DNA from 2 places in the Nocardia sp. NPDC051463 genome. Region 2 is predicted to be linked to the other one. Evidence: riboswitches for the same ligand, from Rfam matches in the RefSeq annotation. Region 2 holds a riboswitch; the other holds the start of a gene.
The links. A riboswitch is a leader RNA that binds a small molecule or an ion and turns the genes downstream of it on or off. The one in region 2 is predicted to bind glycine.

Region 1: it holds a riboswitch for glycine, as region 2 does, so the genes downstream of both, gcvP (aminomethyl-transferring glycine dehydrogenase) here and glyA (serine hydroxymethyltransferase) in region 2, are expected to answer to the same signal.

The regions. Positions count from the first base shown of each region.
Region 1 covers NZ_JBFBAB010000005.1:64,403-69,538, forward strand. Annotated here, with positions in the region: gene AB0M74_RS10190 (FHA domain-containing protein) at 1-347, shown strand, start outside; gene AB0M74_RS10195 (MerR family transcriptional regulator) at 420-1,232, shown strand; gene AB0M74_RS10200 (bifunctional nuclease family protein) at 1,485-1,958, shown strand; partial or broken gene AB0M74_RS10205 (MerR family transcriptional regulator) at 2,186-2,725, shown strand; glycine riboswitch at 2,870-2,970, shown strand; gene gcvP (aminomethyl-transferring glycine dehydrogenase) at 3,130-5,136, shown strand, end outside.
Region 2 covers NZ_JBFBAB010000010.1:34,551-39,686, forward strand. Annotated here, with positions in the region: gene AB0M74_RS15765 (putative nucleotidyltransferase substrate binding domain-containing protein) at 1-1,200, shown strand, start outside; gene AB0M74_RS15770 (IclR family transcriptional regulator) at 1,214-1,999, shown strand; glycine riboswitch at 2,275-2,380, shown strand; gene glyA (serine hydroxymethyltransferase) at 2,416-3,711, shown strand; gene AB0M74_RS15780 (L-serine ammonia-lyase) at 3,708-5,075, shown strand; gene AB0M74_RS15785 (helix-turn-helix domain-containing protein) at 5,113-5,136, opposite strand, start outside.

The sequences.
Region 1 (5,136 bases), on a different contig from region 2:
GTCTGCCGGTTGGAGCGGCTCTCCTGGTCGTCAAGCGCGGACCGAATGCCGGCTCGCGGTTCCTGCTGGATCAGCCGACGACATCGGCAGGTCGCCATCCCGACAGCGACATCTTTCTCGACGACGTCACTGTCAGCCGTCGGCACGCCGAGTTCCGGCAGGACGACGATTCCTTCCAGGTGGTCGACGTGGGCAGCCTCAATGGCACCTATGTCAATAGGGAGCCGGTGGACTCCTCGGAGCTGCAGAACGGTGACGAGGTGCAGATCGGAAAGTTCCGTCTCGTCTTCCTCACCGGCCCGCGCGCCCAGGTGAACGAGTCGTCTGCGGGTGCTGGCAGTCTATGACGCACACGGCACGGGTCCTCGTGACGGCCGTGTTGGCAGAGAAGAACGCGGCTTCATGAAAGACTCGATGCTATGACGGGCGCGGCGCAGTGGGCGCGCGGAGGCATGTCGATCGGCTCCGTGCTGGACCTGCTGCGGCCGGACTTCCCGGACATCACCATCTCGAAGATTCGTTTCCTCGAGGCCGAGGGTCTGATCCGGCCGGAGCGCACTCCGTCCGGATACCGCAGATTCTCGATTGCCGACTGTGAACGGCTCAGGTTCGTATTGACCGCGCAACGCGACCAGTACCTGCCGTTGAAGGTGATCAAGGAGCAACTCGAAGCGATCGACAGCGGTGCGGCGACGCTCGGTGTGCGGGAAGCCCGCGCCCGGGCGCACGCCGTCCGTGACAACGAGGTCGCCACACCCTCCGAGAATGGTCGTGCCGCGCGCGGCGCGAGTGTCAGCGCGCCACGCAGGCTGGGTGTCGTGCCCGGTGAGGTCTCGCCGGACGAGCTGCGATTCGATCACGAAATCCGGCTCACTCGTGCCGATCTGCTGACCCAGGCGGATATCGACGAGAAGTTCTTGAACGACTTGATCCGGGCGAATCTGATCACCCCCGGCACCGCGGGCTTCTTCGATGCCGAGGCGGTGACGCTCGCACGGACCGCCAAGGCGATGGCGGAATTCGGTCTGGAGGCGCGGCACCTGCGCGCCTTCAAGCTCGCCGCGGACCGGGAAGCGGCACTGGTTGCCCAGATCGCCGCCCCGATCGCCAAGAGTCGCGATGCCGGCGCCCGTGCCCGCGCAGAGGAGACCGTACGTGAGCTTGCCGCGCTGTCGCTGACCCTGCATACCTGCCTGGTGAAAGCGTCGGTGCGGAACTCGCTCGGCGGCTGAGCCTTCGGTGCATCGCCGCTCGTCACGGCCGCAGCGGGTTCCACTCCGACAACACCGAGATTTCGGCTGTGCACACGGATCGCTCGACCCCTTCGCGTTCGCTTAGACTCGGTGGTACGGCGAGCTCTGCGGTAGTCATGCCGGGTGGCCGGCGGAGGTATTGGGAGGCAGTGCGATGAGTGAGCGCAGCGAGCGAATCATGTCACAGGGCGCTTCGCGCATGCCGGAGCTGAGCGTTAGCGAGGCACAGGCATGAGTGAAATGCGCGTGATCGGCATTCGTGTCGAGCAGCCACAGAACCAGCCCGTGCTGTTGCTCCGTGAGGCGTCCGGCGATCGGTATCTACCGATCTGGATCGGACAGGCCGAGGCGACTGCGATCGTGCTCGAGCAGGAGGGGGTGACCCCGATTCGTCCGTTGACCCACGATCTGATCAAGATCCTGATCACCGACCTCGGGCACACCCTGAAGGAAGTGCGGATCGTGGATCTGCAAGAGGGCACCTTCTACGCGGATCTGGTCTTCGAGAACGATCTCCGGGTTTCGGCGCGGCCGTCGGATTCGGTAGCGATCGCGTTGCGGGTGGGTTGTCCGATCTATGCCGAGGAACCGGTGCTCGAGGAAGCCGGATTGGTCATGCCGGATGAGCGCGAGGACGAGGTCGAGAAGTTCAAGGAGTTCCTCGAATCGGTGTCACCCGATGACTTCAAAGCCACGGACAGCTGAGGGATTTCGAACTTTCTTTTAGACCTCAACTACAGGTCGAGACTCTTACCGCGCGTCGCGTTTGGTCGGACGATGCCGCTCCCGGGACAATCAGAGGGAGTAACCTCGATAGTTGGGCCACGTCCGTTATGACTGGGTGTATGTGGTCAACGGAGCCGGGACATTGATGAGGCCAAGGCGTCGGCGAAGTAAGGGAGTGGTCAGTGGCAGAGCAATCGCAGGGAGTGGTACAGCCAGGCCTGTTCCCGGACGATTCGGTACCTGACGATCTGGTCGGTTACCGCGTTCCCAGCGCATGCCAGGTAGCCGGGATCACCTATCGGCAGCTCGACTACTGGGCGCGCACCGGTCTGGTTGTGCCGTCCATCCGGAGCGCCGCGGGATCGGGCAGTCAGCGGCTGTACTCGTTCAAGGACATTCTGGTCCTTAAGATCGTGAAGCGACTGTTGGACGCGGGTATCTCGCTGCAGAACATCCGTATCGCCGTCGACCACTTACGCAGTCGCGGCGTGCAGGACTTGGCGGGCATCACGCTGTTCTCCGACGGTACCTCGGTGTACGAGTGCACCTCGGCCGAGGAGGTAGTTGATTTACTGCAGGGTGGGCAGGGCGTTTTCGGCATCGCGGTGAGCGGTGCAATGCGCGAGTTGACCGGCGCAATCGCCAACTTCCCAGCCGAGCGGGCGGTCAGCGGCAGCGCGAGTGAGCGCCCCGAGGACGAACTGTCGTTCCGGCGCAAGGCGCGGATGAACCAGAAGACCGGCTAGAGATTCAGCAGGCCGGCTGGAGATTCCTGGGAGTGCCCGTCGCATGCGGCGGGCACTTTGCTTTGTGTGGAACGTGACGAGGGCGACACATCAGGGGTCCGGTGGCGCGGTTCGTTGCGCGCGCGGCATAAACTAGCGGTGCGTCGCCGCCGTGCGGGAGAGTCCCGGCCTTCAGAAGAGTCCGGGCGCCGAAGGAGCAGCACCTCCCCGTCAATCTCTCAGGCAACAGGGACCGTACGGGCTTCGACGCCTCTGGAAAGTGGTGACCGCTGCAGACAGCGCACGGTCACCCGCCCATGGGGAAAGGGGGCGCACCCCGAATCTCTCAGGCTCCACGACAGAGGGGGAGGGCTGGTATCCGTCGACCGTAACGGTCGACCCGCCCGACCTTGGGAGCTGCTGCCGTGACTCGATCATTCGCCGACCGCCATATCGGACCCGACCGGGACGAACTCGCCCGGATCCTGGACGTCGTCGGCGTCGGTTCGTTGGAGGAGCTCGCCACCACCGCCTTGCCCGCGAGCATCCTCGACGGCTCCGGCCTCGACGTGCTCCCGCCCGCGGCCACCGAGCACGAGGTGCTGACGGAGCTGGCCGAGCTCGCCCACTCGAACGTCGTCGCCACTTCGATGATCGGTCTCGGCTACTACGACACGTTGACTCCACCGGTGCTGGTGCGCAGTTTGCTGGAGAATCCGGCCTGGTATACCGCCTACACGCCCTACCAGCCCGAGATCAGCCAGGGCCGCCTCGAAGCGCTGCTCAACTTCCAGACCATGGTGTCGGATTTGACCGGCATGGAGGTCGCCAACTCCTCCATGCTCGACGAGGCCACCGCGGCTGCTGAGGCGATGACGCTGCTGCGCAGGGCGGGCCGGTCGAAGTCTGAGCGGCTGCTGATCGACACCGACCTTTTCCCGCAGACCAAGACCGTGCTGCACACCAGGGCCGAGCCGCTCGGCATCGAGATCGTCGAGGCCGACCTCTCCTCCGGCCTGCCCGACGGCGAGTTCTTCGGTGTGCTGGTGCAGATTCCCGGTGCGTCGGGCCGGGTCGTGGACTGGGCGCCGCTCACCGAGGCGGCGCACGAGCGCGGTGCGCTGGTCGCCGTCGGTGCCGATCTGCTTGCGCTGACGCTGATCACGCCGCCGGGGGAGCAGGGCGCGGACGCCTGCTTCGGCACCACCCAGCGGTTCGGCGTGCCGATGGGCTTCGGCGGACCGCACGCCGGATATCTGTCGGTGCACTCCAAGCATGCGCGGCAGTTGCCGGGCCGGCTGGTCGGCGTCTCCGTCGATGCGGACGGTTCGGTCGCCTACCGGCTGGCACTGCAGACCCGTGAACAGCACATTCGCCGTGAGAAGGCGACCTCGAATATCTGTACCGCCCAGGTGCTGCTCGCCATCCTGGCCGCGATGTACGCCAGCTATCACGGTCCCGACGGGTTGCGGGAGATCGCACGGCGGGTGCACGGCCATGCGCGGGCCATCGCCGCCGGCCTCGACGGCGCCGTCGTGCACGACAGCTTTTTCGACACAGTGCTGGTGCACGTGCCCGGCGGCGCGGAAGCCGTTGTGGCGAAGGCGAAGTCGCGTGGTATCAACCTGCGACTGGTGGACGCCGATCACGTCGGCATCGCCTGTGATGAGGCCACCACCACGGGGCACGTCGCCGCCGTGCTCGAATCCTTCGGTACTGCATTGTCTTCCGAGGCTGCGGCCCCGGCGCTCGCGGGCGGATCGATCGAGACCCGTGCCTCCGAATACCTCACGCACCAGGCCTTCACCAGCTATCACACCGAGACCGCGATGTTGCGTTACCTGCGGCGGCTGTCGGATAAGGATATTGCCCTGGACCGCAGCATGATTCCGCTCGGTTCCTGCACCATGAAGCTGAACGCGACCGCCGAGATGGAGGCCATCACCTGGCCCGGCTTCGCGCGGGTGCATCCGTACGCGCCGGTGGAGGATGCATCGGGGCTGTTGCGGGTGATCCACGATCTGGAGAGCTGGCTCTCGGCGATCACCGGGTACGACTCGGTGAGCCTGCAGCCGAACGCGGGCAGTCAGGGTGAATACGCGGGGCTGCTCGCCATCCGGCGGTACCACCTGGATCGTGGTGACACGCACCGGGATACCTGCCTGATCCCGTCCAGCGCGCACGGTACCAACGCGGCGTCCGCGGCGATGGCCGGGCTGCGCGTCGAGATGGTGAAGTGTCGTAACAATGGTGACGTCGACCTGGACGACCTGCGTGCCAAGATCGCCGACCACGCCGACCGGCTCGCCTGCATCATGATCACCTACCCGTCCACGCACGGCGTGTACGAGCACGAGGTCGCGGAGCTGTGCGCACTGGTGCACGACGCGGGCGGTCAGGTGTACGTCGACGGCGCGAACCTGAATGCGCTT
Region 2 (5,136 bases):
GTGCCGATCTCCAGGGTGATGAGCGCTCCGGCCCGCCGGGTGACCGCTGACCTGTCCGCGGAGAACGTGCTGATGGAGATGCTCGAATGCGGTCTGCGGCACATGCCGGTGCTGTCGCAGCGCGGTGCGGTGCTCGGCGTGCTCGAGGACGCCGACCTGCTCGCGGCCTCGGCCAGACAGAGCTTCGTGCTGCGCCGCTCGATCGCCGCGGCCGCGGACGCGCCGCAGTTGCAGCGCGCGGCCCGTGCGATCACCGGAACCGTCGTCGACCTGTTCCGCAACGGCACCAAGGCTTCGGCGACCAGCGGCATCCTGTCGGTCGTCATCGACTCGGTGGTCCGCAAGGCGCTCGAACTGGCGCTCGCCGAGATCGACAACGCGCCCAGCGACGGATTCGCCTGGCTCACCCTCGGCAGCATCGCCCGGCGTGAGGCGATGCCGTCGTCCGATGTGGACAGCGCGTTGTCCTGGGCGGACGAATTATCCCCGGCCAGTGAGCAACTGCGCGCGGTCGCCGCGCGAGTGCACACCATCCTCGATGCCTGTGGCTTGCCCGCGGACAGCAATGGCGCGATCGCCGGAAAGCCGAAGTTCTCCCGTTCCCGCTCGCAGTGGGCGACGGCGGCCGCGGGCTGGCTCGATGATCCGCTGCAGGATCGGGGCCTGATCCTGTCCTCGCTGCTGATCGACGGGCGCGTGGTATGGGGCGACCAAGCCTTGCACACCGTGCCCGCGGCGTTCGGGAGCATGCGCGCCGAGCACCCGAATGCCCTGCGTTTGCAGCTGCTGGACGCTTTGTCGGGGCGCGTGCGGACGCGCTCGCTGCGTGATGTGCTCTCGCGGCGCGGCGGGACATTCGATTTGAAGAGCCACGCGCTGGCTCCGATCGTCAACCTCGCCCGATGGGGCGGCCTGGTCGCGGGTATGACCACGGCCTCGACTCCGGTGCGGCTCGCGGCCGCCGCGAGCGCCGGGGCGCTGCGTGAGCGCGATGCCACCGTCCTCGCGGAGGTTTTCGTCATGCTGCAGCGCATGCGGATGGTGCATCAGATCGAGCAGCTTTCCGCCGGGCGCAGTCCCGGCGACATCATCACGATGTCGGAACTTTCGCCACTCAACCGCAGCCTGCTCAACGATGCCTTGCGGGAAATCGCGGTGGTGCAGCGACGTGTCGGCAGCTTGGGAGCGGCGACCACTTAGAATGGCGTTCGAGATGGCAACTCGAGACGGCGAGGACAACGGGCGGACGGCTGCGGTGCAGTCCGTCGACCGAGCGCTGCTTGTCATGGAGATCATCGCCAAGCTGGGGCAGGCCGGTGTCACGGAGATCGCCGCCGAGCTCGGCGTGCACAAATCTACTGTGTCGCGGCTGGTCGCCGTGCTGGAATCGCGCGGATACGTCGAGCAGCTCTCGGAGCGTGGCAAGTATCGGCTCGGCTTCTCCATCGTCCGGCTCGCCGGATCCACCAGCGCACAGGTCGACCTGGTCGGGCAGAGCCAGGGCGCGTGCAACGAGCTGGCGATCGCCTCGGGCGAGACGACCAATCTCGCTGTCCTGGACGGTAATCGGATCATCAATATCGTCGAGGCGATGGGGCCGGGTTCGATCGCGCTGCGGTCCTGGGTGGGGCAGAGCTGTCCGGCGCATGCCACCTCGAGCGGCAAGGTGCTGCTGGCCGGTCTCGAGCCGAGCGAGATGCGCACACGGGTCGGCGCCAAGCTCGAGGCGTTCACCGGCAACACCCTCACCAAGTTCGCCGACCTCGCCGCTGAGCTCGTCGAGGTCAGGAAGAACGGCTGGGCGAGCGTGCGCGAGGAACTGGAGATCGGGCTGAATGCCGTCGCCGCGCCCGTCTACGACAGCAACGGTGCCATCGTTGCGGCACTGAGCGTTTCGGGCCCCGCCTACCGCCTCGCTCCGGACCGCTTCGCGCACGCCGCGGAACTGACCATCGCGAGTGCCGCGGACATCAGCCGCCGCCTCGGCCACCTCGTCTGACCACCGCCGCGGCCCCTCACCGGTTCGCACCTGCGTCGCAACGCCTGTGGACCCGAGAAAGGCGCGGCAAGTATCGGCCTCTTGCTGTTGACAAGGGCTTGGGGCGGCTCAATACTTAGTTGCGTATAGAGCACCAGTTGCGTGTTACGCAACTTGTTGCTCTATCTGCAACCGAATACCGCCGTTCGACGCGTAGCGGGAGATCTCCACGCCTGTCGTGGGGAGCCGAAGGAGCAAATCCTCCCGGGAATCTCTCAGGCCCAGTACCGCTGCGCACAGGCAACTCTGGAAAGCAGTGCGCACGCACTCGCCGACGGGGCAAACGCGCAGTGTCCCCACACCGTGCGTGAAACTCTCAGGCCATTGGACAGAGCGGGAGGAGCCACCTACGCGCATGCGCCGACGAAAGGCTCCTCATGGCCGAACCTGTCTCCGCCGTCCGATCCGAACTCGACGCATCGCTGCGCGAATTCGATCCTCTCGTCGCGAATTTGATCGACCGGGAAATGGACCGGCAGCAACGCGGTCTGGAAATGATCGCCTCCGAAAACCACGCGCCGCTGGCAGTGATGCAGGCGCAGGGTTCGGTGCTCACCAACAAATACGCCGAGGGTTATCCCGGCCGCCGCTATTACGGCGGATGCGAGCACATCGATGAGATCGAATCACTCGCGATCGACCGGTTGCGCGCCTTGTTCGGCGCCGAATACGTCAACGTCCAGCCGCATTCGGGGGCACAGGCCAACGCCGCGGTGATGCATGCGCTGCTGCGACCCGGCGACGGCATCCTCGGGCTCGCGCTGGACCACGGTGGACACCTCACCCATGGGATGAAGATCAATTTCTCCGGACGGCTCTATGACGTTGCGGCCTATCATGTTCGGGCCGAGGACCATCTCGTCGATATGGACGAGGTACGACGGCTCGCCCACGAGCATCGGCCGAAACTGATCGTGGCGGGCTGGTCCGCCTACCCGCGGCATCTGGACTTCGCCGAATTCCGGCGCATCGCCGACGAAGTCGGCGCATACCTGATGGTCGACATGGCGCACTTCGCCGGTCTGGTCGCGGCGGGGCTGCATCCCTCGCCCGTGCCGCATGCGCACGTCGTCACCTCCACCACCCACAAAACCCTCGGCGGACCACGCGGCGGATTCATTCTCGCTGTCGAGGAATTGGGAAAGAAGCTGGCCTCGGCGGTCTTCCCCGGACAGCAGGGCGGGCCGCTCGAGCATGTGATCGCGGCCAAGGCCGTCGCCTTCAAGATGGCGGGTGAACCGGCGTTCGGTGATCGCCAGGAACGCACGCTCGCGGGTGCCCGGTTGCTGGCCGAGCGGCTACTCGCCGCGGATTGCCACGCGGCGGGGATCAGCGTGGTCAGCGGCGGTACCGATGTGCATCTGGTGCTCGTGGACCTGCGCGACTCCGAGCTCGACGGCCAGCAGGCCGAGGATCGGCTCGCCGAGATCGGAATCACGGTGAACCGCAACGCGGTTCCGTTCGACCCGCGCCCGCCGATGGTGAGCTCCGGTCTGCGGATCGGCACACCGGCGTTGGCGGCCCGCGGTTTCGACACCGCGGCATTCGCCGAGGTCGCCGATATCATCGCCGCGGCGCTGTGCTCGGCGCAGCCGGTCGAGGAGTTGCGCGCGCGAGTCGATGCGCTGGTCGGCCGGTTCCCGCTGTATCCCGGTCTGCGTGGGCAGGCATGACGGTCAGCATTTTCGACCTGTTCCGGGTCGGCATCGGGCCGTCGAGCTCGCACACCGTGGGACCGATGCGCGCGGCCGCCCGTTTCATCGAACAGCTCAAAACCGAGGGCCGACTGCACGATACGACCGCTGTGCGGGTGGAGCTCTACGGATCGCTCGGCGCGACCGGGCGCGGGCACGGCAGCATCGAGGCGGTTGTCGCCGGACTGTCCGGGGAACGGCCGGAGACCGTCGATCCGGAGGTGGTGGCCGCCACCACCTCCGAGGTGCGGGACGCGGGCACGCTGCGGCTCGGTGGGGTGCATCCGATCGGGTTCGCCGTGGAGGAGGACATCGAGCTGCTCTGGCGAATCAGGCCGGCCTTCCACAGCAACGGCATGATGTTCCGCGCCGCCGATGCCGAAGGGCGGGTGCTCGTCGAGCGTCGCTTCTACTCCGTCGGTGGCGGGTTCGTGCTGGACGAAACCGAGATCGACCGGCCTGCCGAGACGGGAACCACCGTCGGGCACCCGTTCGCCTCGGCCGCGGAGCTGCTTGCCCACACCACCGCTACCGGGCTGTCCATCAGTGAGCTGATGCTGGCCAACGAAATGACCTGGCGCAGTCCGGATCGGATCCGGACCGACCTGCTCGAGATCTGGAAGGTCATGCAGGACTGCGTCCAGCGGGGGGCGTCGACGGCGGGTGTGCTGCCGGGCGCACTCGCCGTTCGACGGCGTGCGGCAGCGCTGCGCGAACGATTGACCGTCGAAGCCGACGACACCGACCCGCTGCGAGCGATGGAGTGGGTCACCCTGTTCGCCATGGCCGTCAACGAGGAGAACGCTGCGGGCGGCCGGGTCGTCACCGCGCCGACGAACGGCGCCGCGGGCATCATTCCCGCTGTGCTGCACTATGTTCAGCAGTTCGTCACGGGCCCGAATGACGACAGCGTCATCGATTTCCTCTTGACCGCGGGTGCGATCGGGCAGCTCATCAAGGAGAACGCCTCGATCTCCGGTGCGGAAGTCGGGTGTCAGGGCGAGGTCGGCGCGGCCTGCGCGATGGCGGCGGCCGGACTCACGGCCGTGCTCGGCGGTACACCCGAACAGATCGAGAATGCCGCCGAGATCGGCATCGAACACAACCTCGGTCTCACCTGCGATCCGATCGGGGGTCTCGTGCAGATTCCGTGCATCGAACGCAACGGTGTCGCGGCGGTCAAAGCGATCACCGCGGCCCGCATGGCGATTCGCGGCGACGGCGTGCACCACGTGTCGCTCGACAAGGTCATCCAGACGATGCGCGCGACGGGCGCGGACATGCTGGACAAATACAAGGAGACTTCGCTCGGCGGCCTCGCGGTCGCGGTCGTCGACTGTTGAGCCACCGGTTGCTCGTCGGCTGAGCGCGGACACCGTCTCAGTGGCTGCCCGCATCGGTGGC